Regions from separate parts of the Duffyella gerundensis genome, predicted to be linked through region 2. Evidence: predicted binding sites of a transcription regulator. Region 2 holds the regulator's gene; the other holds the start of a gene.
The links. Region 2 encodes sigma-54, which starts transcription at its own class of promoters, with help from an activator protein. Its sites were predicted from a motif close to GTTGGCACANNTTTCGCTNT; they were not measured.

Region 1: glnA (glutamate--ammonia ligase) is a predicted target of sigma-54. The motif match lies at 1,707-1,726, and genes of this name have one in related genera.

The regions. Positions count from the first base shown of each region.
Region 1 covers NZ_LN907827.1:37,054-40,482, reverse strand. Annotated here, with positions in the region: gene typA (ribosome-dependent GTPase TypA) at 1-1,438, opposite strand, end outside; gene glnA (glutamate--ammonia ligase) at 1,871-3,280, shown strand.
Region 2 covers NZ_LN907827.1:504,669-508,097, reverse strand. Annotated here, with positions in the region: gene lptB (LPS export ABC transporter ATP-binding protein) at 1-721, shown strand, start outside; gene rpoN (RNA polymerase factor sigma-54) at 770-2,203, shown strand; gene hpf (ribosome hibernation promoting factor) at 2,226-2,513, shown strand; gene ptsN (PTS IIA-like nitrogen regulatory protein PtsN) at 2,697-3,182, shown strand; gene rapZ (RNase adapter RapZ) at 3,210-3,429, shown strand, end outside.

The DNA of each region.
Region 1 (3,429 bases), 470 kb from region 2:
CTTCGCCTGGACGAACATCGTCGTAATGGCTGAAGGTGGAATAGAGCAGACCGGTACCGGAAGTCATGGTCATGAATTCGTTACGGAAGCCAATCAGGCCACGGCTTGGGATCACGTAGTCGAGACGTACGCGGCCTTTGCCATCCGGATCCATGTTTTTCAGGTCGCCTTTACGCTCACCCATCGCCTGCATCACAGAACCCTGATGGGTTTCTTCGATGTCGAGGGTCACGTTTTCGAATGGCTCTTGTTTGCGGCCTTCGAACTCACGGAAGATAACTTTCGGACGGGATACCGCCAGTTCGAAACCTTCACGACGCATGTTTTCGATCAGAACGGACAGGTGAAGTTCACCACGGCCTGATACGCGGAAGGCGTCAGAATCTTCAGTTTCTTCAACGCGCAGCGCAACGTTGTGGACCAGCTCTTTGTTCAGACGCTCAAGGATCTGGCGAGAGGTAACGTATTTACCCTCTTTACCACAGAACGGTGAGGTGTTGACGTTAAAGAACATGGTTACGGTTGGCTCATCAACGCTCAGGGCTGGCAGCGCTTCCACATTTTGCGTATCGCAAATGGTGTCAGAGATGTTCAGCTCGCCCAGACCGGTGATCGCAATGATGTCGCCCGCTTCAGCCATGTCGCTTTCAATACGCTCCAGACCGAGGTGACCCAACACTTTGCCAACTTTACCGTTGCGGGTTTTGCCTTCGCTATCAATGATAGTGACCTGCTGGTTTGGCTTCACTTTGCCGCGTTTGATACGGCCGATGCCGATCACACCCAGGTAGTTGTTGTAGTCCAGCTGCGAAATCTGCATCTGCAGCGGCGCATCAGCCTCAACCTGTGGTGGAGAAACGTGGTCGACGATCGCCTGATACAGCGGGGTCATGTCGTCAGCCATGTCGGTGTGTTCCAGACCCGCGATACCATTCAGCGCCGAAGCGAAGATGATCGGGAAGTCCAGCTGCTCGTCAGTAGCATCAAGGTTTACGAACAGGTCAAATACCTGGTCAACAACCCAATCCGGACGGGCGCCTGGACGGTCAACTTTGTTGATAACAACAATAGGTTTCAGACCATGGGCAAAAGCTTTCTTGGTCACGAAACGCGTTTGCGGCATCGGGCCGTCCATCGCATCGACGACCAGCAGCACGGAGTCCACCATTGACATTACGCGCTCTACCTCACCGCCGAAGTCGGCGTGTCCTGGGGTATCAACGATGTTGATGCGGTAGTCATTCCATTTAATGGCGGTATTTTTTGCGAGGATGGTAATCCCACGCTCTTTCTCCAGGTCATTGGAGTCCATCACACGCTCGGTCGCTTCGGTACGCGCGTCAAAGGTACCGGATTGTTGCAGCAGTTTGTCGACCAGGGTTGTTTTTCCATGGTCAACGTGCGCGATGATGGCGATGTTACGCAAATTTTCGATCACAGCTTTGCCTCAGGCATTAGAAATAGCGCGCTATTGTACACGGATTAATCGAAGGACTGAACAGGATCACAAATTTGAATAAAAATTTGCGTTCGGACTAGCCATCAGCACCTTTTACAGTGCAAGAATTGCACTTTAAAGCATGATTGCACCAAAATGGTGCCCATCAATCACCCAGAGGCACCAAGATGGTGCGCGACTTCCATCATGGTGCATTATTCGTTTCACTTGAGGGCGCATAATAGCGCTTTTTTCAGCAAATAAGAAAGTTGGCATAGAATTCGCTTTGTTTGGATTAAGCGAAAACAGCAGTTTCCACAACGGTTGACAGCTTGTCTGAGATATTTATGGTGGATGTATGCGCAGCTTTACGCCTCAACGCCAAAAAGTTCTCACACCACGACAACAATACAATTTCCAGGAGAGTTGAGTATGTCCGCTGAACACGTTCTGTCGATGATGAACGAAAACGAAGTGAAGTTTGTTGACCTGCGTTTTACCGATACTAAAGGTAAAGAACAGCACGTTACGATTCCGGCGCACCAGGTTAACGCTGATTTCTTCGAAGAAGGCAAGATGTTCGATGGCTCCTCCATCGGTGGCTGGAAAGGTATCAACGAATCCGACATGGTGCTGATGCCTGACGCGACCACGGCGGTAATGGATCCTTTCTTTGAAGATCCTACGCTGATCATCCGTTGTGACATTCTTGAGCCGGGCACTATGCAGGGCTACGATCGCGATCCACGTTCTATCGCCAAGCGTGCAGAAGATTACCTGCGCTCTTCCGGCATCGCCGATACCGTGCTGTTTGGGCCAGAGCCAGAATTCTTCCTGTTTGATGATATCCGTTTCGGCTCCTCAACCTCCGGTTCACACGTGGCTATCGATGATATCGAAGCGGCCTGGAACACCGGTAAAGAATATGAAGGCGGCAACAAAGGCCACCGTCCAGGTCTGAAAGGCGGTTACTTCCCGGTGCCACCGGTCGATTCCTCTCAGGATATCCGTTCTGCCATGTGTCTGACCATGGAAGAGATGGGTCTGGTTGTTGAAGCGCATCACCACGAAGTGGCAACTGCAGGTCAGAACGAAGTGGCAACCCGCTTCAACACCATGACCAAGAAAGCAGACGAAATTCAGATCTACAAATATGTCGTGCACAACGTGGCGCATGCCTACGGCAAAACCGCGACCTTTATGCCTAAGCCAATGTTTGGTGACAACGGCTCAGGCATGCACTGCCATATGTCCCTGTCAAAAGGCGGCACCAACCTGTTTGCCGGCGATAAATATGGCGGCCTGTCTGAAATGGCGCTGTTCTACATTGGCGGCATCATTAAGCACGCTAAAGCGATTAATGCCCTGGCGAACCCGACCACCAACTCTTACAAGCGTCTGGTCCCGGGTTATGAAGCACCGGTTATGCTGGCTTACTCAGCGCGTAACCGTTCTGCATCTATTCGTATTCCAGTCGTTGCCAGCCCGAAAGCGCGTCGTATCGAAGCGCGCTTCCCGGACCCAGCGGCTAACCCATACCTGGCGTTTACTGCACTGCTGATGGCTGGCCTGGACGGCATCATCAACAAAATCCATCCTGGCGATGCGATGGACAAAAACCTGTATGACCTGCCACCGGAAGAAGAAGCTGAGATTCCAAAAGTAGCGGGTTCACTGGAAGAAGCGCTGAATGCGCTGAACGAGGACCGCGAGTTCCTGACCCGCGGTGGCGTATTCACCGACGAATCTATCGATGCTTACATCGAACTGCGTAAAGCAGAGATGGATCGTGTTCGCATGACGCCGCATCCGGTTGAATTTGAGCTGTACTACAGCGTGTAATTCGGAAGTAAGCCTGGCGGATGCCATGCCGCAGCACGGTAATCATTACCGGCGCTGCGGCAGACACAGCAAACGTCAGGACGCTTGTTGCCGTGGAAATATTCAGCCCATCTCCGGATGGGCTTTTTTCTCCACAAATTTGCCGCGTT
Region 2 (3,429 bases):
AACTTTAATCGCAGAACATCTGGCGAAAGCCTACAAAGGTCGGCGCGTTGTTGAAGATGTCAGCCTTGAGGTCAAATCAGGCGAGATTGTTGGCCTGCTTGGCCCGAACGGCGCTGGCAAAACGACCACTTTTTACATGGTGGTCGGCATCGTGCCGCGTGATGCCGGGCGCATTGTGATCGACGATGAAGATATCAGTATTCTGCCACTGCATGCGCGAGCACGCCGCGGCATCGGCTACTTGCCGCAGGAAGCCTCGATCTTCCGTCGCCTGAGCGTCTACGACAACCTGATGGCGGTGCTGCAGGTGCGCAACGATCTGACCACGGAACAGCGCGAGGATCGTGCTAATGAGCTGATGGAAGAGTTTCATATCGAACATCTGCGTGACAGCATGGGCCAGGCGTTATCTGGCGGAGAACGTCGCCGCGTTGAGATTGCCCGGGCGCTGGCTGCGAATCCAAAATTTATTCTGCTGGATGAGCCTTTTGCCGGTGTCGATCCCATCTCGGTTATCGATATCAAGAAAATTATTGAGCATCTGCGTGACAGTGGCTTGGGCGTGTTGATTACCGATCATAATGTGCGCGAAACGTTGGCGGTTTGTGAACGCGCCTATATCGTTAGTCAGGGCAGCCTGATTGCCCACGGTACGCCGGATGAAATCCTCGCCGATGAACAAGTTAAGCGGGTTTACTTGGGCGAAGAGTTCAGACTCTGATAAGGTGTTGGTAACCGGTATGTTTGTTTAGGAACGTTAATCCTGACTATGAAGCAAGGTTTGCAACTCAGGCTCAGCCAACAACTTGCGATGACACCGCAACTGCAGCAGGCGATACGTTTGCTGCAACTCTCTACGCTTGAGCTCCAGCAGGAGCTACAGATGGCACTGGAGAGTAATCCCCTGCTTGAGCAAGCCGATATTCATGAAGAGATAGATTCACGGGAAACCCAGGAAACCGAGGCGCTGGACACCCGCGAAGCGCTGGAACAGAAAGATATGCCGGAAGAGTTGCCGCTGGATGCCACGTGGGATGAGATTTACACCGCGGGCACACCTTCCGGCACCGGTACCGATTACCACGACGATGAGCTGCCCGTGTATCAGGGCGAAACCACGCAGACGTTGCAGGATTATCTGATGTGGCAGGTTGAGCTCACTCCCTTTACGGATACCGATCGCGCCATTGCGACCTCCATCGTTGATGCCATTGACGACACCGGTTATCTGACCGTCACGCTGGAAGAGATTCGCGATGGCGTAGGCAGCGACGACCTTGCGCTCGATGAAGTTGAAGCGGTGCTTAAACGCATTCAACGCTTTGATCCGGTTGGTGTTGGCGCCCGCGATCTGCGCGATTGTCTGCTGGTTCAGCTGTCACAATATGATGTTGATACACCATCGCTGAAAGAGGCGCGTCAGATCGTCAGCGATCATCTTGATCTGCTGGCTAACCACGATTTTCGCAGCCTGATGCGCGTAACGCGTCTGAAAGAAGAGACGCTGAAGTGCGCAATGCAGCTGATCCAGTCGCTGGATCCGCGCCCCGGCCAGTCAATTAATACCTCCGAACCCGAATATGTCATTCCTGATGTGCTGGTGCGCAAGATCGGCAACCGCTGGCAGGTCGATCTCAATGCCGACAGCCTGCCGCGTTTGCGGGTAAATCAGCACTATGCCGCGCTCGGCGGATCCTCACGCAACGATAGCGATAACCAGTTTATCCGCAGCAATCTGCAGGAAGCGAAATGGTTAATCAAAAGTCTGGAAAGCCGCAACGACACGCTGCTGAAGGTCACACGTTGCATTGTGGAGCAGCAGCAGGCGTTTTTTGAGCAGGGCGAAGAGCACATGCGCCCGATGGTGCTGGCGGATATCGCGCAGGCAGTCGAGATGCATGAATCGACTATTTCGCGCGTCACCACGCAGAAATACCTGCACAGCCCGCGCGGCATCTTCGAGCTTAAATACTTTTTCTCCAGCCACGTAAATACTGAAGGCGGCGGAGAAGCCTCATCAACGGCGATTCGCGCGCTGGTGAGAAAGCTGATATCTGCTGAAAATCCCGCTAAGCCGCTGAGCGACAGCAAGCTGACTTCCCTGCTTTCCGATCAGGGCATTATGGTTGCGCGCCGCACCGTGGCAAAATACCGTGAGTCTTTGTCTATCCCACCCTCGAACCAGCGCAAGCAATTGGTTTGATCAGCAACGAGAAGGAAGACCTATGCAACTAAATATCACCGGGCAACACGTTGAAGTTACGGCTCCTCTGCGCGAATACCTCAACACCAAGTTTGCCAAGCTTGAGCACTACTTCGACCGAATTAATCAGGTTTACATTGTGCTGAAAGTGGAAAAAGTGATGCAAATTGCTGAGGCAACATTGCATGTCAATGGGGGTGAGCTACATGCGACAGCTGAAGCGGATGACATGTATGCGTCGATTGACAGCCTGGTCGATAAGCTGACTCGTCAGCTGAACAAGCATAAAGACAAACTCAAACAACATTAATTTTATAACCGCATGATGGATCAACGAACGGCAGCCTGTCTGCCCGACGCAAGGGGCGAATTTATTCGCCCCCTTTTTCCATTCAGGCAAAATGCCACCTCAGTTTTTGCTGCTTTTCCCGCCTGAAGGCGCGTAAAGTGAATGGCTGCATCCGTGGCACGTGAACACGTAAGTGAAACTATGATGAATAACGATCTGACCCTGGAACTCCGTTCTGTTCTTTCCATCGAATGTACCCGCAGCGGCGTACATTGCCAGAGCAAGAAGCGGGCACTGGAAATCATCAGCGAACTGGCGGCGAAACAGCTTAACTTGCCGCACCAGACGATTTTTGAATCCATCCTGACGCGCGAGCGTATGGGAAGTACAGGCATTGGTAACGGCATTGCGATTCCTCATGGCAAGCTGGAAGAGGATACGCTGCGTGCAGTGGGCGTCTTTATTCGTCTCGATCAGCCCATTGCGTTTGACGCGGTGGACAACCAGCCGGTTGATCTGCTGTTTGCGCTGCTGGTACCAGCAGACCAGTGCAAAACGCACTTACATACCCTCTCTTTAGTGGCCAGGCGTTTGGCCGATAAGAGCATTTGTCGTCGCCTGCGTGCGGCCCAAAGCGATAATGAACTGTATGAAATCATCACAGAATCTCAGGATGAGTCGCAATCTTAATGCCGGGTTAAACAGGAGAGAGAATTCATGGTGCTGATGATTGTCAGTGGCCGCTCTGGATCGGGCAAATCGGTAGCGTTACGGGCCCTGGAAGACATGGGCTTTTACTGTGTCGATAACTTGCCGGTTGTGCTGCTTCCCGATTTAGCGTCATCGCTGGCGGAGCGAAATATCTCTGCCGCAGTGAGCATTGATGTTCGCAATATGCCGGAATCGCCTGAGGTATTTGAAAAAGCCCTCACCAGCC